DNA from 4 places in the Nostoc sp. DedSLP04 genome. Region 1 is predicted to be linked to each of the others. Evidence: riboswitches for the same ligand, from Rfam matches in the RefSeq annotation. Region 1 holds a riboswitch; each other region holds the start of a gene.
The links. Region 1 has a riboswitch for cobalamin ahead of RMX89_RS33005 (hypothetical protein). Riboswitches for the same ligand answer to the same signal wherever they lie in the genome.
Positions count from the first base shown of each region.

Region 1 (6,165 bases):
GACTACGGTTGTAAATGGATTGTCACTGGCTTCTAATTCTGCCCAATTATTTTGATAATCTAATAGCTTGACGATGCCAAATTCAAAGTTAAGCCTGGTATCGGGGTAATTATAACTATATTGATTTGGTCGCCATGTCAGGTCAGTATCGCACAAAATCGCCAAACTAATGGCAGGTTTGGCAAATCTATCAAAAATTCGTAGGTTGTAGGAAAACATTCTTTCTGCAAAAATGTCTTCTGATTTTGCCTGAATTTCTACATGGATTAATAGCCAAATTTCTTTATCCTTGAATTTGCCATACTTTGACTAATTTATCTGCATATCGCCTACCAAGTTCTCCTTCACGAGCTATTTGCTGAAATTCCTTATCGAGAAATTCGTGGGGACGTTCCCAATTAATTAATGCTGCTGTTTGGGGGAAGAAAAATTGCATTCCTTGGGGGAAGTAAGCTTCTAAAATTTCTTTCCACGGACTATCATTATTTGCTCTTTCAAGTTCCTCAGTCATCAGTTGATTGGTAGATGGTGGACTGACAAATAAAAAATTTCGGACTTACGCCCAATTTGCTAACTTTTCTCTTTTTAGGCTTCGCCAACGAGAAAGCGGTTCGGTATGAGTTTCGCGAACGATAAATTAAGCTTTTTAACAATTTTTACGTAAGTCCTGAAAATGGTCTGTGGGACAATGCCAGCGCTATGTCAGCAAACGCTGGCAACCCGAAAAAGTTTGTTAGGTTGAAAAATTTCTATAAGAATTGCCCACTAAAAATCCAGAGCAAGTTTTGGTAAAGAATGAGACTTGCCCCGATTAATGACGAATGCCAGTATAGATCGACCATTGATTTTTATGCAAGCAAATCACAGTTGTGTTAGTATTCAGATGAATCTCGGTTCTAGTGGGGAACAGCCACTAGAGGAAAGGGGGAAAGTCCGGTGTAAATCCGGCGCTGTCCCGCAGCTGTAATCAAGGCTATGCAAGCCTTGTGAGTCAGAATGCCCGCCGAAGGTGACTTATAAATTTTGTACATCTGCGAGGCACAGATAAGTATTTTTATGAAGATTTCTACAACTACTCAGCTTTACGTTCTTATAGCCCCACATATCAAGACGCTACAGATTACGACTTTCTATGAGAGGGTAAGCGATTAATTTCCGATACAAGTTGTGTCTTTATATGCAGCGATCGCTATCAGCCACTCCCGATGAGAGTATCGCTTGAAATATAGTCACAGCAACAAAAAAACTCTGTATTAACTAACAGATAGAAGTTGTTCAAAACAGGTAAGAAATGGCGTGTATGACGTACATACCCCTGTGACAATACTGAACAAATACTTTCCCAATCACGCATAGAAATTGCTAAGTTACTAAATTCTTACTCGGTTAATTATCATGCCGAAATTCTATCTTCACCGAACTGGGAAGATTCCTACTGCTATTCATCCCTTTGTCAAACAAACGGCTCTCCCTCAAGGCAAATACAAGCCCAGTCTACTGCAAGGGAAAATTATTCAAGATGTTCAAAACATTGCAATGTCGATGTATCGGATGATTTATATTGCGATTGCCGACCTTGGGCGGTTAAGATATCGCGCGTCTAATTCGGGACGAGCAGCAATGAGCAAACCGTTAGATCGACTCAAATAGGTGTACAGGAGCGTTCAAAAAAATGTCAACTTTATTATATTTTATAATTGGTTTTTTTGTGCTTTTAGTGATTGGAATTGCGGCTTATCTCCTGACTGCCCGCAAGTATCAATCCTCAACCACAGTCGCCAATTCCTACGATCAATGGACACTTGACGGCATTGTAGAGTTTTATTGGGGGGAACACATTCACCTCGGTCACTACGGTTCGCCACCGCGAAGTAAGGATTTTTTAGCTGCTAAATCTGATTTTGTCCATGAAATGGTGAAATGGGGTGGAATAAAAAAATTACCTCCTGGTACTACTGTCTTAGATGTTGGCTGTGGGATTGGGGGTAGCAGCCGGATTTTAGCGCGGGATTATGGGTTTGCTGTCACAGGGATTACGATTAGCCCACAGCAGGTAAAGCGTGCCCAGGAGTTAACACCCCTTGGGCTAAACGTCCAGTTTGCGGTCGATGATGCAATGGCATTGTCGTTTACAGATGCCAGTTTTGATGTAGTCTGGTCGATTGAAGCAGGCCCCCACATGCCAGATAAAACCGTTTTTGCCAGAGAATTAATGCGGGTGCTAAAGCCTGGTGGAGTGTTGGTTGTAGCTGACTGGAATCAGAGGGATGACCGCCAAAAGCCGCTAAATTTTTGGGAGAAATCAGTAATGCGGCAACTGATCGAGCAGTGGTCTCATCCAGCTTTTTCCAGTATTGAAGGCTTTTCTGAGCTTTTGGCGGGGACAGAATTAGTTGATGGGGAGGTAATTACGGCAGACTGGACTCAAGAAACCCTTCCTTCTTGGTTCGATTCGATTTGGCAAGGAGTGGCTCGACCAGAGGGATTGGTGCGTTTTGGACTGTCTGGTTTTGTCAAGTCTGTGCGCGAAGTACCGACGCTTTTACTAATGCGTTTGGCGTTTGGTGCAGGGTTGTGTCGATTTGGAATGTTCCGCGCTGTGCGGGCAAACTCACGCACAGAATTGATGGACAGAAACTTTGCCAACCAAAATCCCTCAAGCTTGATTAGGTAGTGATCGCAATTAGTGATGAATATTTGGATTTTAACGCTGGCAACATTGCATGATATCTGCGGTTAAAACTTTTTTCTTGCGATCGCAAGATTAATCAACAAACGACACACTTTATATGCAAAAAATTCCCGTCACAGTAATTACAGGATTTCTCGGCGCAGGAAAAACGACGTTAATTCGCCATTTACTGCAAAACAATGAGGGACGACGCATTGCTGTTTTGGTAAATGAATTTGGGGAAATCGGAATTGATGGCGAACTTTTGCGTGATTGCCGAGTTTGTGACGATGAAGAAGATTCCAACAGTAATATTGTTGAACTCACCAACGGTTGTCTGTGCTGTACGGTGCAAGAGGAATTCCTCCCCGCGATGCAAGAATTACTTCAACGACGCGATCGCCTTGACTGTATGTTAATTGAAACCTCTGGACTAGCACTACCAAAACCATTAGTGCAAGCATTTCGCTGGCCGGAGATTCGCACAGGCGCTACAGTGGACAGCGTAATTACTGTGGTGGACTGTGAAGCTTTAGCAACTAATCAATATGTAGGCGATTTAGCAGCCCTCTTAGCACAACGACAAGCCGACTCTAGCCTAGAACACGAAACACCTATTGAGGAACTGTTTGAAGATCAGCTGGCTTGTGCTGATCTAGTATTGCTGACTAAGAGCGATCGCGTTGATGAAAAAACGCAAGTTAGGGTGCAAGAATGGCTAAAGCAGAACTTATCCCCTGGTGTAAAAGTCATTCCTTGTCAGGATGGTAAAATCAGTGGCGATGTGTTGCTTGGTTTCAACGCTGCGGTAGAAGACAACTTAGATAGTCGTCCCAGTCACCACGACAACGAAGCTGAACACGAACATGATGAAGGGATTAATGCAGTACAACTACTTTTAGACCAAGCATTTGAGCCGTCTGTCTTAGTCAAACGCTTGCAAACATTGGTGCAACAGCAAGAAATTTATCGAATTAAGGGATTTGTAGCAGTTCCGAACAAAGCCATGCGTCTAGTATTACAGGGTGTCGGTAATCGATTTGACTATTTTTACGATCGGACTTGGCAACCCCACGAACCCCGTCAAACGCGATTAGTGTTGATTGGACGAGAGCTTGAGCAGGTTCGCATTGAATCATTGGTGTTGGGGGAGGAAGTCAATGCGACCATCCAATAGTGTTTGGCAAGGAAATTTTGGCTACTGGCAAAACAACTTTATCCATAATAATCTCCTGGTAATCGGTTACACAGGATGGAAAGGATTTCAGTCATTTGGGCGGGGAGTTGTTATTTGTGATGTGGATACTAAAGTTACTCACCCTACAAATACAAGTCTTGATATAGTTCCCTTCACCCTGCAATTTCTACCCTCCGATTTGATTGGGTTTTACTTACGTTCGTTTCAAGATTGCGGATTTATATCACAATCAATCTGCTCATCGATGATTTCATCAATTTCCCCCGCGATCGCAACATACAATCCCTATCAAGATATTCTTCTGGTGCTAAAGGCTGAACCTCAGATTGAGGTTAATTTTTTACACCAACTAAAAATTACTCCACCCGATTGCTACGAACAAGTTTGCAAGCGATGGTCAGAATTTAAACCAAGCTTAATGCCCTAATACTTACTTTAGTCCTCAATGCTCAAGCCAAAATCAAGCAATATTCCCAAAGCAACTCGCTACCAAAATGCAGCGATAGATTATTACATGGGACTCACAAATTCCGACTATCTCCATTACGGGTATTGGGAACCACTACCTACTCATGGTGAAGAATTAACTCTAACTCGTCTGCGTGTGGCGCAGGAAAGCTATGCAGCCAAACTTTTGAGTTTTATCCCACAAGGGATAAAAACTGTGCTTGACGTAGGCTGCGGGATTGGTGGTAATGCAGCATATTTGTGCTCACGCGGTTTCAGTGTTGAGGGATTAGCACCCGACGCACTCCAGCAAGAGAGATTTATTCAAAATACCAACGGTCAAGTACCTTTTTACTTAACGAGATTTGAAGATTTTCACAAATCATACTCCTACGACTTAATTCTGTTCAGTGAAAGCAGCCAATATATTGCTGCTCTCGATTTAGCTCAAGGTGCGGCTCGTTTATTAAGTAATGGTGGCTACCTGCTGCTTGCAGACATGATGCGTTTCGATGCCGAATACCAAGAAGGTATTTTTTCTAATTGTCATATCGCCAGTGAGCTTCAAACCGCGTTGATACAGACTGGATTCAAGTTAATTAAGACTGAGGACATCTCCACTCAAGTTGCACCAACGATTGACTTGTGTGTTGATAACTTCCGTACTTTTGGGCTGACTACAGTTAAATATATTGCTGATGTTGTGGCGATCGCACTCCCACCATTATACTCACTCGGTCGTTGGGCATTTAAGCGCTGGCTAGAAAAGTTAGTTGTCGAGGGATTAGCAGCACGCGCAATTTTTGAGAGCTATTTATGTTATGAAGTTCAACTCTGGCAGTTATCAAAAGGAGTTTAATCGAAATGACCCCAGAAATAAACACCCAAGATTGGCAACAAGCTTTTATCGCCACCAATATATTAGCAATTGGTTACAACGCTTGGGTCGGTTATTTAGGAGGAGACCGTGGTGTCGTGATTTGCAGCACCAATTCTCCGCATTTAAGTATGGCTGGCGAAACATTTAAAGCGCATTTTATCCCGCGTAAAAATCTTGCAGCTTTCTTAAATGCTTGGTTAGCATCACCCGATACCGTACTATTACAAAAACACTTCATGAATGCTCATATTCTCGAAGCTGTAGATAAGTATAATCCCCAAAAAGATGTAGTATTTTTGTTGGAGTATGGTCATCAAGCTGGGTTTTTCTATTTAACTAAATTACCAATTACACCACCCCAATGTTACCAAACTGTATGCAAAGAATGGACAGAATTCCAACCTCAGCACACCCTCTCAATAAAAGTAAAAACACAATGAGACTCATCTAAAATAAAAAAATTAGCTTTCTGTAAATTGCGATTTATAGAGCTTTCATAGCAAAGTTCAAGCTTCAAAAACCCCAATCTTAAAAACTTCAAAATTATTGATCCTAATACTGGGTAATTAGATTTCATCTATTTACCCAATTTCCATGTATTTATAATTAATGAATGCTCTTGAGTAAATGTAAAAAATCATTAATAAACTCTCATGATTACTGCTGGATATATTGATATTTATTGATGAGATAATTAAAATCTAATTTTGATGGGGTAAAAATAGCGAAGACACATTTTACCGCCACGCAACGCTGAAAAACCTTGCTGTGAAAGAGTTACAGAAATAAAATCTCTCTTAGTACCAAAAAACGGAGAAAAAGCTTATTTTGGCTGTACCAGTAAAAGTCTAAGTTATCTGGCACAGGTTTTTGTCACGTAGCCACAAGAGTTTCAGGTTCTAAAAATTAGAGGGGTTCAAATGGGCATCATCGTGCCAAAACGGGAAAATTGTACGCTAAAGCTGAAAG
Region 1 is NZ_JAVRCL010000102.1:5,071-11,235, reverse strand. Features, by position in the region: partial or broken gene RMX89_RS33010 (DUF4351 domain-containing protein) at 1-511, opposite strand, end outside; cobalamin riboswitch at 875-1,023, shown strand; gene RMX89_RS33005 (hypothetical protein) at 1,396-1,650, shown strand; gene RMX89_RS33000 (methyltransferase domain-containing protein) at 1,673-2,674, shown strand; gene cobW (cobalamin biosynthesis protein CobW) at 2,790-3,848, shown strand; gene RMX89_RS32990 (hypothetical protein) at 3,832-4,296, shown strand; gene RMX89_RS32985 (class I SAM-dependent DNA methyltransferase) at 4,315-5,175, shown strand; gene RMX89_RS32980 (hypothetical protein) at 5,181-5,636, shown strand.

Region 2 (6,165 bases), on a different contig from region 1:
GTTCATCAAATACTAATATCTGCGGGTTCATGGCTAAAACTCCGGCGATCGCAATCCGTTTCTTTTCACCTCCAGATAAATTACCTGTATAGCGTTGCCCATACCATTGGGGATCGATATCAACTGCTGCCATTGCTTGCAGAACTCGCTGTTGTAATTCTTCACCTTGCACACCCATATTCATCGGGCCAAAAGCAACATCTTCCCAAACTGTTGTCATGAATAACTGATTATCAGGATTCTGGAACACCAAGCCGACAAAATTCCGAATGTTTCGCAAATTCTCAACAGTTAATGGCCATTGACCAATCGTTATCTGTCCCGACCCAGGCATGATAATTCCATTGAGATGTAACAGCAAGGTGGATTTTCCCGAACCATTAGCTCCGATTAATGCTACTCGCTCAGTTGCTTTGATAGACAAATTAATATCTCTCAAAGCCTGAGTTCCGTCAGGATAGATATAGCTAAGATTTTGAATTGATATTGGATTATGGTGCATTGAGACAATACGAACAAATATTATTTCCGCCAGTAAATAGCCTGACCTAGTAGTACCAAAATTACAGTCAAACTCAAAGCTACAAAATCTCGCTGTCCCCCTGACGAAACTTTTTCCATCATCGGTGGTACTCCTTGATAACCTCGTGATAGCATCGCCTGATAAACCAGATTTCCCCGGTCATAAGTGCGGATAAACAACGCTCCAATCATGTTACCGACAATTAAACGTATCGAGCGATTGCTGTTCATCAGGTTTCGGGACTCGGCTGCTCGACGCATAGCGTTAAACTCGCCAATTAATATGCTGATATAGCGATACATAGATGCCAGAATTGCTACTAGTAGTGGTGGAGTTCTCAATTCAAGTAGGGCATGAAGCAGCGCCGTTACTGAAGTTGTTAAAGTCAATAAGTTCAGTATCAAAAGTGATAGCAATGCTTTAAGCGTCACACTACCCAAAATAGTCAGCCCCACTGTTGTAATCTGTAGTGGCCCCCAAGACCATAACACCTCGCCACCACCTCGAAATAAAGTACCCAACAGAACAACACCAATAAATGTGAACTCTACTGCCAAGCGTTTGAGCAGTATTGGTAAGGTGACTCGACTTAGCAAGAGTAGGCTGACTAAAGCTAATCCATAAATAGCCCAAGTCCACCAATGCCCATCTGGGGTAAGGACAGTAGCAAATACAAACAACAATGTGCATAGTATCCGGGTACGGGGAGCAAGTTTGTGCCAGGGAGTAGCCTGTTTACTATCGATATCTACTACAAATGCTCCAACGTGCAGCAGCATGATGTTAAGTTCCCACTTAAATCAGTTATCAGTTATCAAGCGTTCCAATCTCCAGCACCCAGTCCCCACTCCCTTTTACTCATCTGAGTCTGAATAGCCATCATGCTCTGTGGAAGGTGAAGTTGAACCGCGCACAACTAGTTTGCCAATCCCCCAAGCTAAACCGAAAGTTGCTAAGGTTCCGATTAAACCAGCTAAGGGAGTGGCGATCGCTTCTGGTACACCTCTGAGGGCATACTCATCAAATATGCCGTAAAAGGGTAACTTCCGAGCTGGCGTATCTTCATGTGCCTTGCTGTCAAATTTGAGGTCTTGTGAAACTCTATCGAGTCCGTCTGGATTTTTGCTAGCCAGTGGTGAAAGGAAAATTGCAATTAGCAGGGCAATACCTAAGCCAGCAATGACAAAGGCACGGTTACGCGATCGCGAGAGGTTGCTACTCATAAGCGTTCACTCCTGATTCAATAAATACCTTTAATACCGAGATAGGGGACGAGAGACAGGTGATTTCGTTTGACGGGGGGGATCGTAAAGTAGCTCAGGTCGAGTCCGCCAGATGAAACTAAGTGCTATTACAGTAATCAGCGCCTCGCCAATGCCAATGAGAACGTGCCAAGAAGCCATCGCGGTAAAAGCTACCGCCAGAGGAACTGTTCCAGAGATAGCAAGTTCCAAGGCACATACAATTGAAGCTACCACTACACTTGTCCAGGCTGCGATCGCCGCTGCAATCACTACTCCAGATAAGCGATCGCGCCCGATAGCAAATCTCACTGTGCGATAGAGATAGTAACCACCAAATGTACCGATTAATCCCATGTTAAAGATGTTGGCTCCTAACACTGTCAGTCCACCATCCTGAAACAGAACGCCCTGGACAATGAACACTGCAACCATCACTAGCGAACCAGCCCACGGCCCTAATAAAGCTCCGGCTAGTGTTCCACCCAAAAGGTGACCAGAAGTGCCCCCTGGAATTGGAAAATTAATCATCTGTGCTGCAAAGATAAATGCTGCACAAACTCCCATTAAAGGTACAGCTCGTTCTTGGTATTCTGCCTGTGCCTGCCTAATAGCTAGTGCAATTAGACCGATGGCAATTATCCAGGTGATAAGGATAACGGGTAGATTCAAAAAGCCATCCGGAATATGCATAGCTAAATGCGGCTGTATTATCCAGTACAGCCAGCCGAAGGACGAAATACCCGTGAACGCTACTGTGTCCATATTTAATAAGTGTCTTTTGCAGCCAGATTATTTAAGGGTCTAATTTTTCAGTAGACCATGTATTTTGGATCAACTTCAATCCGGTAGGGGGGCATATCAAGTGCAGTGCGATGACCTACGGTCGGTCGTAGACCATCGCCTACGGCGGGCGAAGCAGCGCCATCGGAGTAACGGCAGCAACATGAAAAAATGATGCTTACAAACGAACAATAATTGCTTTCTTTTCACAGATACGGTATCTACGACTTAATTTAGTACGGTTCGCCACACTTAATTGTTTTGTCAAGTACTTGCAAATATTATTTACATAACGTTATATTTAGTTACATAAACCAGCGAAGGAAAAAAAGACATGACTAGCAAAGGTTTCACCATCAACGAACTCGGTCAACTTGACAACTTTGCAGTTGAACCAAAGGTTTATGTAGACCAAACTCCAAGAGTTGGCTTTACCGAGTATGCTGAAAAACTCAATGGTCGTTTGGCAATGATTGGTTTTGTCTCACTCATCGCTTTTGAAGTAATCACCGGACACGGCCTGATTGGATGGCTGACTAGCTTGTAGATAATTTTGACTATTCAAAAATTACATTCAAATAGAACATTCAGTGAGGAGAGTTATGAGAACTGATTTTGACTTCCCTAAAAAGGATTTAATTGGCCCCGTTGTTTTTCGACCTGATTTCACCAACTTTGAGAAAATCAATCTCAACCAAGCTTGGTCATTGTTTTTCACCGCAGGTCAAGACGACAAAGTGCTGGGAAAAGAAATTGAATTAGGTAAGTTTTTCACTAACCTTTTAATTGCTGTGGGAGTAACGGGAATCCTTTGGGGAACTTTCTTCAGTAATTTGGGATAAGCAATTGTGTAAGCGTATTCAATTGAATAAATTCACTAGAAGTCTTGGTTATGACAACCAAGACTTCTTTAATGTCATGAAATCTTCAAATAATCGTGACTGTTAACTAAAATTTGCTCTTGTATTATTTTCCTCACCATGCTATATAATGGGTCGATTAGTCGGTTCTAGTGGGGAACAGCCACTAGAGGAAACGGGGAAAGTCCGGTGTGAATCCGGCGCTGTCCCGCAGCTGTAATGAGATTGTGTTCAAACATCCTCTCAAAGTCAGAAGACCCGCCGATGTTAACACACCTAAAAAATCTGCGAGGTACAGATGTTGCAAAATTTTCTCTACTCAGAGTTAAGACTAATATCATCCATCGTTTTTTGTATCTGCGTTAGTAAAAGTCCATAGGTAGTGGATTTTACCAAACAACAATCGCGATATCAAAAGCAAAAATATACAGCTATCAACTATACCTTGCGAAAACTCAGCATGGCTAATGTTTAAATAAAATTTATTTAAGTTGATTCAACTGTAATTAACTCGATTAAAGATTCGAGTGTTTTTGCTAGATTTTTGAATAGTTGTACGCAAAATTTCCAAAAATTTTGTAATGTTTTGAGCAAACAAAATTAGAGAGTGTGAGTAATATTTAAAGCAATTTAGTTGCATTTAAATACCCAGCTAAACGGACACTTAGCAGCAAAGTATTTCTGCTGGGTTACTACTGGTGTGAGTAGAAGTAAATACAAATTGTCTTATGTTATAAAATCGAAACAGGAGAGTACTCTGTGAAAATACACTGGTTGCTACCCAGTACAATATTAAGTATTGCCATACTCACATCTCCCGCACTTGCTGCAAAACTAGAATCTTGGCGATTTGATGGTGTCTCCAAGCAGCTGGAATTTACGACTGATGATGCTGTACAACCCCAGGCACAGTTAATTTTTAATCCCACTCGTTTGGTAATTGATTTACCTGGAACTACTTTAGGAAAACCTAGTTTTACTCAATCTGTAGGTGGTGCAATTCGTGCTATCCGCTTTGGACAATTTGACGAACAAAAGACTCGCATAGTTGTAGAACTGAATTCAGGTTACACTCTCGATCCACAACTTGTAAAATTTACATCAAGAACTGGCAATCAATGGGTAGTACAGTTACTATCGCCAGAACGGGTAGAGACAACATCATCTGCAAGTGGAATTTACAGTGTGGTGACTGATAGAAAAGTTGCACAAACGACATCGCAGACAAATATTATTGAAAATTTACTAGTCACAGGAGATGGATTTTTTATCCGCACTCATGGCAGTAATCATTCACAAATTGAGGTAAATCGCAGCGAGAATCGTAGCGTTATAGATATTAATATTAAAGGTGCAACTTTATCGCCTAGTCTGCAACAACAGCAGTCGATCAACCGATACGGTGTCAACAGCATTCAATTTACTCAACTACAAACTGCAATACCCACCGTCCGCATGACCTTACGCATAGACAAAAATAGTCCTGATTGGCGGGCAACGGTTAGTGGTAGCGACGGTATAGTACTGTTACCTGATAATGGAGTAATCAAGTCACAACAAAGCAATAATCAACCTGACTCAGTTACCCAATTACCTACTTCCCCTTCCACAATTGAGTCTGTAGAATTGGCAAGCAATGGTACACAACTGCTAATTAAAAGCGATCGCAGTTTATCAAATGTCACGAGTAACTGGGATAGACAAACAGCCCTTTACCGAATCGCTATCCCTAATGCTAAACTCGCAGGCAATATTACCGGGCCGACTCTGAATGCAAATAGTCCCGTGTTGAGAGTACGTCTACAACAGCAAGAAAGAGAAGCGGTAGTAATTTACGTTCAACCTGCGTCTAGGGTACAAATTAAGCAACTCAACCAAATTAGTTCTCAAATATTAGCATTAGAATTTCAGCGCGATCGCTTAGTTTTACCACCCTCTGCTTCTATAACAAAACCCCCAATTGTTTTTCCTCCTTTACCAACACCATTCCCAGACCTTGAGTCTCCACCAACGACTGCATCCGAAACCTCACAACCTATACCTCGTCCTCCCAAAGGACGAATAATCATAATTATCGACCCTGGACATGGGGGAAAAGATGCAGGTGCTATTGGTCTTCATGGACTGCAAGAAAAGGATATCATCTTGAGGATTGGTAAAAAGGTCGCCTCACTTTTAGAGCAAAATGGTATTAAAGTCATCATGACAAGGGATGCTGACTATTTTATCGATCTTGCTCCTAGAGTTGTCATGGCAGAACATGTTCATGCAGACTTATTCGTGAGCATTCATGCAAATTCAATTGATAACAACCCTAGTGCAAATGGTTTAGAAACCTATCATTACGACCGGGGTTATCGTTTAGCGCAAGTGGTTCACAAAAGCATTCTTCAAGCCATTCCGACATTAAAAGACCGAGGAGTAAAACGAGCTAGATTTTATGTGCTGAGAAAAAGTTCTATGCCCGCAATTTTAATAGAAACTGGTTTTGTAACAGGTTCTGAAGATAACCCCAGACTAGCGAACCCAGAGTATGATAATCGGATGGCTGAGGCGATCGTTCGCGGTATTCTCCAATATTTACAGCAAAGGTAAGTAAGTTTCTTGTTAAGGCACTTACCAATAATAAAGTGACCAGCCGTCGCTTTCGTCTGTTCGCGCAGCGTCCCGTAGGGAAGGGCTTTCATCGCCAAAGATATAGTCGTGTGGACATAATATCCTTGATCCGGCTGGGCATTTTATTTTTTGGATCTCCCTA
Region 2 is NZ_JAVRCL010000046.1:3,887-10,051, reverse strand. Features, by position in the region: gene RMX89_RS23455 (energy-coupling factor ABC transporter ATP-binding protein) at 1-502, opposite strand, end outside; gene cbiQ (cobalt ECF transporter T component CbiQ) at 523-1,302, opposite strand; gene RMX89_RS23445 (PDGLE domain-containing protein) at 1,378-1,746, opposite strand; gene cbiM (cobalt transporter CbiM) at 1,777-2,529, opposite strand; gene RMX89_RS23435 (high light inducible protein) at 2,882-3,094, shown strand; gene RMX89_RS23430 (hypothetical protein) at 3,150-3,389, shown strand; cobalamin riboswitch at 3,535-3,688, shown strand; gene RMX89_RS23425 (N-acetylmuramoyl-L-alanine amidase) at 4,167-6,002, shown strand.
Region 2: it holds a riboswitch for cobalamin, as region 1 does, so the genes downstream of both, RMX89_RS23425 (N-acetylmuramoyl-L-alanine amidase) here and RMX89_RS33005 (hypothetical protein) in region 1, are expected to answer to the same signal.

Region 3 (6,165 bases), on a different contig from region 1:
CCCATCTCGAAGAAGCTTATCGAGTTGCAGAATTATTATTTCCCAGGTTGCCGTTACAAACTCCAGCGATCGCATTACCGCAGCAGGTTGCAAGTACATTCAGTGAATTTGTTACCAAAACAGATTTACTCAAACCCCAGCCAGTGTAAGCAATTCAAAATCCAAAAACTAACGTGATTTAACTCATAACACCCTAGTACAACATTGCATAAATTCGGCAAAACTCTGCGTTCCTCTGCGCTACGCCAGTTGCTACAACGCGGGGAACCCGCGCAACGCACTGGCTTAACTTTGCGTGCCTCTGCATTTAAAAACACAACGATTTTACAAAAAAAAGCATGAGTACGAAAAAACCTCAACTTAGATTAGGTGCATTCTTGCCCAGCACTGGTCATCACGTAGCGTCATGGCGACACCCCGAAGCCCAAGCTAATGCTGGTTTGAACTTTCAGCATTATAAAAAGCTGGCACAGACGGCAGAACGCGGCAAATTTGACATGATCTTCTTTGCAGATGGTGTGGCTGTGCGCGATCGCAATCAAAGCGCCGACCTTTTGAGCCGGAATGGCAAACTCGTCCACTTTGAACCTCTTACCCTGTTGTCGGCTTTATCTGTAGTAACGGAAAACATCGGTTTGACGGCCACAGTATCGACCACCTACAACGAGCCTTATCACCTCGCCCGCAAATTTGCATCATTAGATTATCTCAGTGGTGGCCGTGCCGGTTGGAATCTCGTAACTTCTGCTACCGAAGCTGAAGCGTTGAATTTCAATCGGGAAAAGCACATGGAGCATACCCTACGTTATCAGCGTGCCAAAGAGTTTGTGGATGTAGTCACGAAACTCTGGGATAGTTGGGAGGACGACGCCTTCTTACATGATAAGGAATCGGGTATTTACTTCGATCCAAATAAACTGCACGTTCCCAACCACAAAGGCGAGCATTTTTCAGTACGCGGCCCGCTGAATGTGGCGCGTCCCATCCAAGGTTATCCGGTGATCATTCAAGCTGGATCTTCCGAGGATGGTAAGGAGCTAGCTGCACAAACGGCGGAGGTAATTTTCACTGCCCAACAGACCTTGGCAGAAGCTCAGGCATTTTATACAGATGTGAAGGGGAGACTGGCTCAATACGGGCGCTCACCTGACCATCTTAAGATTATGCCAGGTGTATTCCCAGTTATCGGCAAAACTGAGCAAGAAGCTAAGGACAAATTCGATCGAATTCAGGAGTTGATCGATCCGGTGGTCGGCTTAAATTTGCTTGGCTCAATGATCGGTGGATTTGACCTATCTGGCTATCCATTGGACGGGCCGTTGCCGGAGCTACCAGAGACTAACGGGGGTAAAAGCCGTCAGCAACTTCTGATTGACCTAGCTAACAGAGAGAATTTAACGATTCGACAGCTGTATTTGTCGATAGCTGGAGCGCGTGGGCATCGTCAGATTTTAGGCACACCAGAACAAATTGCCGATCAGCTAGAAGATTGGTTTGTCAATGGTGGGGCAGATGGCTTTAATATTATGCCGCCCTGGTTGCCCGGAGGATTGGATGAGTTTGTAGACTTGGTAATTCCTGAATTGCAACGTCGCGGTCTGTTCCGTACAGAGTATGAAGCAGGAACCCTGCGCGAAAATCTTGGTTTACCTCGTCCGGTAAATCAGTTTAGCAAAGTTGCTACTCGTGAAGCGGCGATCGCCTAACTTTTTCTAAAGCAAGTTTTGCAGCAAAAAGGCTCAAGCATTCCTGCCTGAGCCATAACTAAATTCAATTTATAGATTAGCTTCAAGAACTATATCTTTCGATCGGTAGTGGATCAGCTCAGTTAAAATTTATCACCATAGTAATGTAAGATAATTATCTGGATGATGTCTGGTTGATATCTATAACCTCAACAAAGTCTAAATTACTAAAGCTGAGAGTTGGGAAACTCCGGTGAAATTCCGGGACTGTGCCGCAGCTGTGATGGGATGACCCAAGTCAGAATGCCAACTCTCAGGATGTCCTCAAGACACACTCACCGTCTACTCCCTGCGTTGCACGGGGAAGGAGTTCTAAGTTTGGTTTCTAGATTTGCCACTTGTCCTGGCTTGTTTTATGCTACTCCTGCCGCAGATGGTATATTATCTCGCGTTAGAATACCAGGTGGAATTATTAGTAGTCAGCAGTGCCGTGCGATCGCAGATATAGCAGAACAGCACGGTGGCGGCTATCTAGATGTGACTAATCGAGCTAACCTACAAGTTCGTGAAATCCGCACCGGGATAAATGCTGAGGTTCTGAAATATCTACAAAATATGGGATTGGGTTCTGACAATACTGTTGTAGACCAAATCCGCAATATTATGACCAGTCCAACTGCTGGTATCGATCCCCAAGAATTAATCGACACTCGCCCTTTTGTCCAAGGTTGGGATGATTATATTGCTGCACATCCGGCGCTTTCGGGACTGTCGGCAAAATTTAGCGTTTGCTTGGATGGTGGTGGGATAATTCAGGTGTGCGATCGCTTGAATGATATCGCCTTTGTAGCTGTCTTACTTAACGATAATGTTTACTTTCGTCTCTATCTCAGTGTTGGTGAGAAGGGTCAACCGCCCAGCGATACGGGAATTTTGTTATCACCAGAAGACTGTTTGCCCGTCTTAGCAGCTTTAGCGGATGTCTATCTAGCTTATAGTCATACTACGAGTAAGCGGCGGCTACGTTTGAGAGAGTTATTGAATACTTTGGGTTGTGAAAATTATCTCCAAGAAGTTGAGCAGCGTTTACCTTTTTCTTTTTTGTACAGTGAAATAAGAAAAGATTTATTCCCCCAGCAAGGCAAGCTACGGTGTACACACAAGTCTGAAACAGTTCACTCATCTGAGTTTAAGCCTAAGTTTTACCCCTCCCTAACCCTCCCCTTGGAAAGGGGAGGTAACTGTATTTCTAGTTTCCCCCCAATACACGGGGGGATTAAGGGGGGTAATTCGATGTGTGTGTACACTGTAGAGGAAGGCAAAGAAGAAAAATATCAGCATATTGGCATTCATCCCCAACGTCAGCAAGGCTTATTTTACATTGGTGTTGTCTTGCCCCTTGGGCGATTGGAAAGTAGACAGATACGCGGTTTAGCAGATTTAGCAGCAAAATACGGTAGTGGAACTCTCAGGCTAACCCCTTGGCAAAATTTGCTCCTGACAGATATTCCTCAACGATGGGTTGCTGATGTCCAAAGTGAAATTGCTTTATTAGGATTAGATTGCTCTGCAACCAATATCAAGGGCGGATTAGTTGCCTGTTCAGGAAAAAAAGGTTGCGCCGCTTCTGCCACAGACACTAAAAGTCATGCGTTGGCATTGGCAGAGTATCTTAAAACTCGCGTTACTCTCGATTATCCAGTTAATATCCACTTCACTGGCTGCGAAAAATCTTGTGCCCAGCACAGCAAAAGTGATATCACTCTCCTCGGTGTCAGCATTGAAGCTGAAAATAGAACTGTGGAAGGCTATCACGTTTATGTTGGTGACAGCAATCAGAAATTCGGACGCGAACTATATCAATATGTAAATTTTGCTGAATTACCTACATTAATAGAGCGGATGCTATATGTATATAAAATTCAACGCCTAAATTCTGATGAGTCCTTTGGAGAATTTGCTAATCGATATCCAATAGCACAATTACAGCAGTTATTTAATAAATATTTAGAAAATGGAACCACAGATAAATACAGATGATTGATTCCTCCCTTTCTCTGACTCTGTGTTCTCTGCGGTTAATTAAATTAGGTATTCTTCTATTAAAAAAGAAGTATCTATACTAACTAACAAATCAATCCAAAATTTAAAATCTAAAATCCCAAATTGAATGCCCGACTATATCCGAGATGCCAACGAAATTTACCGTAATTCCTTCGCAATCATTCGGTCAGAAGCGAACCTAGATGTGCTGCCACCAGATGTAGCAAAAGTTGCTGTGCGTCTAATTCATGCCTGTGGAATGACGGATATTGTCACAGACTTGGGATATTCACCAACAGCAGTGCAATCCGCAAGAGCAGCACTGGCCGCAGGAGCGCCAATACTGTGCGATTGCCGAATGGTTGCTGATGGCGTTACCAGACGGCGGTTGTCTGCAAACAATCAAGTTATCTGTACCCTCAACGAGCCAGAAGTGCCAGAACTTTCCCAGCGTATGGGTACTACAAGGTCGGCGGCAGCTATAGAATTATGGCGATCGCACCTGGAAGGCTCAGTAATTGCAATTGGGAATGCGCCCACAGCCCTGTTCCGACTGTTAGAAATACTCGATGCAGGAGTGCCCAAACCTGCGATTATCTTGGGCTTTCCAGTGGGCTTTGTCGGTGCAGCCGAATCAAAAGCCGCACTGGCAGCAGATAGCAGGAATGTACCATTTTTAACCTTACACGGTCGGCGCGGTGGAAGTGCGATCGCGGCAGCAGCAGTTAACGCCCTGGCAACGGAGGAAGAATGAATATGCAACCTAAAGGTCGTCTTTATGGAATTGGTGTCGGCCCGGGCGATCCCGAACTATTGACCCTCAAAGCGCTGCGGTTACTACGTGCGGCTCCTGTAGTAGCTTATCAATCAGCCACAGATAAAGAAAGTATCGCTAGAGCGATCGTGGCGCAGTATCTTCCTGGCAATCAAATCGAGGTACTATTTCACCTCCCCCGCGCTTTGGAACCAGAAAAGGCAAAATCTATTTATGACCAGGAAATTGAACCAATTGCCGAGCATCTAGCAGCAGGTCGAGATGTCGTGGTACTGTGCGAGGGCGATCCATTTTTCTATGGTTCATTTATGTACCTGTTCACGCGGTTATGCGACCAATACGAAACAGAAGTTGTCCCCGGAGTTTCCTCGCTGATGACTTGTCCGGTAGCCTTGGGTGTACCTTTCACCTACTACAATGATATTCTCACAGTCTTACCCGCCCCGTTGCCAGCAGAAGAACTGACTACACATCTGCTAATGACTGATGCCGCCGCAATTATGAAACTAGGTCGTCACTTTACCAAAGTACGAGATATCCTGCATAAATTAGGGCTAGCGTCACGAGCAAGATATATTGAGCGGGCATCAACATCACAGCAACGTATCATCCCCCTAGATGAAGTCGATCCAGCCGAGGTACCCTATTTCTCAATGATTGTGATTCCCACCAAGAATCGACTATAGACTGACCTTTTCTTTTTAGTTAAGGTATTCTTTAACTGATGATTAAGACTTGACCATAAAGAAATACTTCAATAAAAGTTGATGGCTTCTAATAGCACCTTCACTCCTGATACGATCGCTGCTGGCTTTCATGCCCTGTCTGACCCCCTACGGATTAAGGTATTAGAACTGCTGCGCTCTCAAGAACTATGCGTCTGTGACCTGTGTGAACACCTGGGAACTACTCAATCTAAACTGTCTTTTCACCTCAAAACCCTGAAAGAAGCGGGTTTAGTTCGCGCTCGTCAAGAAGGGCGCTGGATTTACTACAGCCTCAATCTACCGCAGTTTGCTGTCTTAGAGCAGTATTTAGCAGAATTCCGCCGCTTTAGCCCCATATTACCTATTCGTCCCCCCTGCGATCCTTAAATATTCATCAATTTTTTTTGTAATATTTCGTTTAATTTTAGTTTTATAGGCATTGACAAATCAATTTTTTTTGAAATGATAGAGATATACTCTTGATATAACTCACGAATTTTAGATTTTCAATTTTGGATGTTGGATTGAATAATCTGAAATTCCTGCTCGAAGCTCCTGCATTTATGTATGGGGTTAATTGTAATGAACAAAAATACTTCAAAACGCCTCTCCTTTATTGACCGCTTCCTAACCTTATGGATTTTTTTAGCAATGGCTATTGGTGTTGGTCTAGGCTATTTCTTTCCTGGAGTAGAAGCCTTTATCAATCAGTTCCAGGTGGGAGCAACCAATATAGCGATCGCCATCGGGTTAATTTTGATGATGTATCCGCCCTTAGCCAAGGTGCGGTATGAAGAATTAGGGGATGTATTTCGCAACGGAAAAATTCTTGGTGTTTCACTAATTCAAAATTGGATTATTGGGCCAATTTTGATGTTTGCTCTGGCAGCTATCTTCTTACATAATTACCCAGAATACATGACAGGATTGATTCTGATTGGATTAGCCCGGTGTA
Region 3 is NZ_JAVRCL010000074.1:29,866-36,030, forward strand. Features, by position in the region: gene ssuD (FMNH2-dependent alkanesulfonate monooxygenase) at 1-149, shown strand, start outside; gene RMX89_RS29880 (LLM class flavin-dependent oxidoreductase) at 339-1,706, shown strand; cobalamin riboswitch at 1,884-2,015, shown strand; gene cobG (precorrin-3B synthase) at 1,989-3,725, shown strand; gene RMX89_RS29890 (precorrin-8X methylmutase) at 3,856-4,482, shown strand; gene RMX89_RS29895 (precorrin-2 C(20)-methyltransferase) at 4,485-5,189, shown strand; gene RMX89_RS29900 (metalloregulator ArsR/SmtB family transcription factor) at 5,271-5,597, shown strand; gene arsB (ACR3 family arsenite efflux transporter) at 5,793-6,165, shown strand, end outside.
Region 3: it holds a riboswitch for cobalamin, as region 1 does, so the genes downstream of both, cobG (precorrin-3B synthase) here and RMX89_RS33005 (hypothetical protein) in region 1, are expected to answer to the same signal.

Region 4 (6,165 bases), on a different contig from region 1:
AGAAATAATCTATCGTCAACAGGGCGATAGAATTCTATATCTAGACAAAATTACGGTATCATTTGGATGCAATGATACCACCGTTGCTATATTACTTTAATCTGTATGTCTCCAAGAGCCTATAGAGCGATCGCAAGTTTTATTGCAAAATAAAGGGTTTAAGACCGAACGTCAACACTTAGTACAGTATTTCATTAATTCATCGCGAATTAAATTTGACCATACCTTGCATTGTTAATACATCGGCTTGTATTGTTAAGGGAACTCCAAGAAAAAATTATCCAATATTGTGGGGTGGGCAGCGTTCGACTGAGCGCTCACGCCGAAGTCTTGCCCGCCATCTAAACGCGTAGCAAGATCCCTGTAAAGGTACAATTTTGAATTGTTATTAATGGTTTTAGGAAACTTTTTCGAGCTTCTTCTGAGTAATTTTGGATAGATTGTGGCCTTTGAGTAATGAAGGTGCGCCAACAAGAGTACCTAGAATGAGCAGGCTAAGGATAGAAGTGGGTTCAGAAACAGTGACTATGGTTGCAGAAAAACTAATAGGTAACTCACTATCTTCTAATCCTAAATTTTCAAAACCTGGTATGATTGGCGGCGCAGAAAATACCTCTAAATAACCTGGTGTCGGCAAAAAACTCGCAAAAAATGGACTAGAATAGTTTCCTCCCGAAGTGGAATATCCAAAACCATCACCTGTTAACTGCTGAGTATTAAGACTAATTAAATTATCAACATTAAAAGGTTCGTTTCCTGGGATTGGAGTTCCAGCGGGTTGCAAACCAGTAATTGTTTCACCATTTCGCGTACCAGTAATTCCAGTAATTGAGTAAAAACCCAAATCGTTTGGGGTGTCATTAGTAGTGAAAGTACCATTCGCCTCTATGCCAGTACCAGAATAATTCCAACTCCAACTTAAAGCAGAAGCAGCTGGCATTGTCCCGAAAACTAATCCAGATGTGGTGGCGAGGGCTATGGCAGATAAAGCTAGATTTTTCATGGAAGTCGTTACTGCGATCGCGGATCTTGTAGGAGGTTCCCGTGTATTATACGGAAGGAAAGATAGTATTATCAATCTTGGCTATTTCCTCAGCAGCGATCTAATAACCACGCCAAAGCGGCATCAACATTATTAACCTGCTCCCCTGGCGGTATCGCTGGACGATTCACCATCACAACCTTCACGCCCAGTTCTCGCGCGGCAATAATCTTGGGCTTTGTGGCATCGCCACCGCTATTTTTGCTGACGATGGTATCAATGTTATTTTCAATCAGAATTTTTCTTTCATTATTGAGGGTAAAAGGGCCGCGATCGCACAATACCATCCCCGGCGGTACTAAAGCATCTTCGCCAGGAGGGTCAATCATCCGCATCAAAAACCAAATTTTCTCCAAATGAGCAAAAGCGGCGAGTTCCTGTCTACCAACTGTCAAAAATACCCGCTGTGCCTGATTTTGCAGCGCGGTTGCTGCGGCTGCAACGCTGTCAACTTCAATCCAGCGATCGCCACTTTCTTTTTCCCAAGGCGGACGGATTAACATCAAACGGGGTACTGCAACTTCCGTTGCCGCATCTGCCGCATTGAAGGAAATCTGACTAGCGAAAGGATGGGTTGCATCAATTAATAAGTCGATTTGCATGACTCGCAGATAGCTAGCCAATCCAGCCGCACCCCCGAAGCCTCCAACCCGTAAATCGCCCAGTGGTACTGACGGTTCGCGGGTACGGCCAGCTAAAGAGGTGATTACTTCTAACCCTTGGATAGTCGCAACTTTGGCAGCTAGTTCTGCTGCATCGCCCGTCCCACCCAGAATCAAAACGCGCATCATTTAGATAACGGTGGAATCTTTGCTAAAATCCCCTTTTTCAGAGCTTCTGGACGCTCTGACCAAGGCAGCAAACCATCTGCTTTAGCATAGTATTGACTAGCACATTCCAGTACCGCAGAGGCACTGCCATCAACAGCTAAATCACCAAATAAATATGTTAATTTGCCTTTGGCACTAAAGGCGACTACACAAGAACGATTACAAGCACTCATGCATTCAACTTCTTGAATTGGGAATCGATCTCGTAACTCCCAATCTTGTGCCAACTGCTGAAGTTGGTGTAGAAGTTTTTCACCACCACTTTCACCTAAGCGTTTTCCATTTTGCCAAACACTGGCACAGGTTTTGCAAACAAATAAAGTATGTTCAACAACATCCAAGGGATTAGTTGGGGAAATATTTACAGTAGTAGTCATCTGTACCTCGCAGATATGTGAAACTAATAAATCGATTTCGGCGGGCATCCTGACTCACTCAACTTGAGATTTTCTTTAATCTCAAATTGGTTCACAGTTGCGGGACAGTGCCGGATTTGCACCGAACTTTCCCCGTTACCTCTGGTAGCTGACTCCCACCAGAACCGAACAACCTTATCGATCGTACACTAAAGTTATCGGAGAATACGAAACAATAGGCTTTTTGTCAACCATCAAACTGGACGGCAACCAGATAAAATACTGTGCATCTTTACTACTTGTCCAATAACTGCGATCGCAGGCGCACTATAATCCAGTTTGCTCTACCTCAACTGTATTGAAATTGACCGATAGCCTTTAATAATTTCAGGAACCTATGTCGGAATTTATATTTAATTCAGCAGAAATTGCAAAGAAGGCAATGGATAGTGTTGATCCATCACTTAGCGATAAATTTACAATGGTCATACGATTTCTTTCGGATAACCCTGCTGCGGCTTCACCGCGAAAAGGTAAAAATCAGCCTATCGTCGGGACAGAAGAATATATTATTGCCAGTGCTACAAATTTCAAAACAGGTCGTGACCCAAGAACACCCTTGCCACCTAGTACAATACCGGATGAAATGGTAAGTATCATCCTGAATAAGTATTTTGAAGTTCCGTATGAGGAATTGGGAAAAGCTGAAGAATTGCACCGTCTATCAATGGGGGCAGAGAACATTGTAGGGGATTTGCTAGAAAGGTACGTTGCGACAGTTATTGAACCGCATGGATGGATATGGTGTTCTGGTTCTATAGTTAAAGCAGTTGATTTTATATATTTTGATAACAAAAATGTCTGGCAATCGCTACAAGTAAAAAATAGAGATAATACTGAAAACTCTTCTTCTGCCGCTATCCGTAAGGGAACCCCAATTAAAAAATGGTTCCGAACTTTTTCTAAAAAAAAGGGGGACAACTGGGCTAAATTCCCCTCATTGGAAGGAAAAGAAGAGCTTTCAGAAGAAGGCTTCAGATCGTATGTTGAAAAATACCTTGCTGCTTTAAGAGAGATAAAGTCCTAACTCTTATACAGTATATGCTGTTGCTGTAAAAAGCGAACTTTGGATCGGTTTTATCTCTTCTAACGACTCACTAATTTTAGCTTCCCATAAAACATCATCGTTACCTTTATAACGTGAAAATGGGAAGTTCAAAGGGGGATGTTTTATCTTACCACTCATGTGTGCAAGGATCGCTTTGCCTATTGCTTCTCCAAAACCGACAGGTACAGCATTCCCTATCTGCCGATATTGCTCGATGAGGGAACCACATACGACCCAACTATCTGGAAATTGCTGAATACGTTTATATTCCTGAATACTTAACGGGCGCAGATGTTCTGGGTGACAGATATCCGTTGCTGGCATGGCTGGAGATGTCACTAAAGTACAGCTTGGTCTATCCCATGACAAGCGTCTAAAGAAACCAGTTTTCCCTCCACCTGAGTAATAGGATTTACCTAATGCTTCTTTCTGCAATTCTTCAGGTAGATGTTTCCAGTATTGACCCTCTTTTAACATTCTGTAATACTTTAGCCTCCCTTCTGGGAAATCGATATACTCTGCCTCACTTTGGCTTAAATCTGCAATAGATTCACGTAGGGTTATCCACCGATCAAGACCAAAATCACCACTTTCTGAATGTGTGGGGTATAAATAAGGAACTTTTTTCTTTCCACGATGGCAGATCATGACCACTCTTTCCCTAATTTGGGGGACACCATAATTTGCCGTGTTGTATAAGTTAAAACTGATACTGTAACCACCTTTACGAAGTTCATTCACAATATATTTCAAAGCACCACCTGGCATTTCTTCTCTGGATAAGGGAACACAGCCGCTTCCTCTTTCTGAGTGAGGGCGGTGCAGTAATGGTGCTGAAAGAAAACCTCTTACATTCTCGATGACGGCGTATTTTGGGCTTATTTCTAAGATAAGTTCAATGTATTTTAAGAATATATTGCCCCTCTCATCTTTGAAACCACGCCTTGCCCCTGCTGTGGAAAAAGCTTGGCAGGGTGGCCCGCCTAACATAATATCTACATCTTCTTTGGCTAGTTTGGCACGATCCAGGATATCCTGAGCAGTGTAAGACGCTATATTCCCCAAAAGTGCAATATCTGGCTTGTTTGCAACTATGGTCTGTCGGCAGTGCTTATCCACCTCACACGCAAGGGAAATTTCGATACCTGCTTTCTCAAAACCAAGATCCAGTCCCATAGCGCCTGAGAAAAAAGAAATGGCTTTAACTGCTTGGTGATGGTTTTCCTTGCTCGTCCTATCTACAGGATAATTTCCCTTGATCCGGTTAATGTAATCTTCAACTGCCTCTGGCTCCATAACCCACACTTTCCCTACCTGCTGTCCCTTGATATCCCCACTACGCAATAGAGTACGAACCCTTTGCTCAGAAATACCTATTTTTGAAGCTGCTTCCTTTGTGGACAAATAGGGAGAGTTTTTCATTTCGCACTCGAAACTTTTTTTATACCATTGTCATCATTATTAAGCGGTTATGTCAACCGCTATTAAGTATAGAGATAAGTATTTGCACCGACCGTTTGCGAGAATGATTTTATGTGCAGGTCAAATGTTGGACAACCTTCAAACCAACCATCAAACTGGACGACAATTAGACAAAATACTGTGCATATTTACTACTTGTCCAATGACTGCGATCGCAGGCGCACCAAATCCAGTTTCCTCTACTTGCGTGACTATTGTTTCTAATGTTCCAATCAATTCTTCTTGTTCTGGGCGCGTACCCCAGCGCACCAAAGCAATCGGCGTTTCTAAATTCAACCCAGCCGTAATTAATTCTTCCACAATATAAGGCAGATTGTGAATTCCCATATAAATTACAATGGTTTCGGAACCGTGAGCGATCGCACTCCAATTTACTTGCGGTCTATACTTACCCGCCGCTTCATGACCAGTTACAAATGTCACCGATGAACTATATAGCCGATGCGTCAAAGGAATACCTGCATAAGCTGCTGCTGCAATTCCCGAAGTGATACCTGGCACAACTTCCGTTGATATTCCAGCTTTGACTAATTCTTCCATCTCTTCGCCACCGCGACCAAAGATAAAGGGATCGCCACCCTTGAGCCGCACTACAATTGCACTATCCTGCGCTTTATCAATCAGCAATTGAGTTGTTTCTGACTGCAACAACGAATGTCTCCCAGCACGTTTACCAGCATTAATTTGCTCGGCTTGGGGATTAATCATTGCCAAAATTGCCGGACTCACCAAGGCATCGTAGATGACTACATCTGCACATTCCAACAAACCTTTTGCCTTCAAGGTAATTAGTCCTGGATCTCCTGGCCCTGCACCGACTAAATAAACCTTTCCTAAATACTTGTTTTTTTGTGTCATTGTGCGGTTCATCTATCTATTAAATCCCAAATTAGCTCGGCTAATTCTGCACTTGCTCCCAGTGGCTCTGCCAATTGGAAATTCACCGCAGAAAATTGTAATTTTAGTTCCTCTATTGAGGTGGCGATCGCATCGGTTATTCCACCAGCGAATAAAAAGTATGGCAGAATTGCAATTTCCCGATAACCAGCATCCACCAATTCTTTCACCCGTGATTCTAAACTAGGAGGCCCAGCCCAATAAGCAGTCACGGCTGGCAAACTCGCCGCCATTGCTTCCACAGTTTCTTTAGAACCTGGGCGACGGCTACCATGAGCTAAGAGAATCCATGCTTCTGCTTTCATAGCAGCTATTTGTTTTGCCAGCAATTTCTCTAAATTAGGGTGAGAGCCTAAATATGGTTGCAATTCAATGATGATATCTTGACCAGCAGCCTGTTGGGCGAGTGCTACTTCGGCAGGAATATCTGTCATCACATGGACTCCCGGC
Region 4 is NZ_JAVRCL010000038.1:3,007-9,171, forward strand. Features, by position in the region: gene RMX89_RS21215 (PEP-CTERM sorting domain-containing protein) at 398-1,003, opposite strand; gene RMX89_RS21220 (cobalt-precorrin-6A reductase) at 1,093-1,830, opposite strand; gene RMX89_RS21225 (DUF1636 domain-containing protein) at 1,830-2,249, opposite strand; cobalamin riboswitch at 2,271-2,433, opposite strand; gene RMX89_RS21230 (SinI family restriction endonuclease) at 2,626-3,315, shown strand; gene RMX89_RS21235 (DNA cytosine methyltransferase) at 3,319-4,758, opposite strand; gene cobA (uroporphyrinogen-III C-methyltransferase) at 4,909-5,688, opposite strand; gene RMX89_RS21245 (sirohydrochlorin chelatase) at 5,685-6,165, opposite strand, start outside.
Region 4: it holds a riboswitch for cobalamin, as region 1 does, so the genes downstream of both, RMX89_RS21225 (DUF1636 domain-containing protein) here and RMX89_RS33005 (hypothetical protein) in region 1, are expected to answer to the same signal.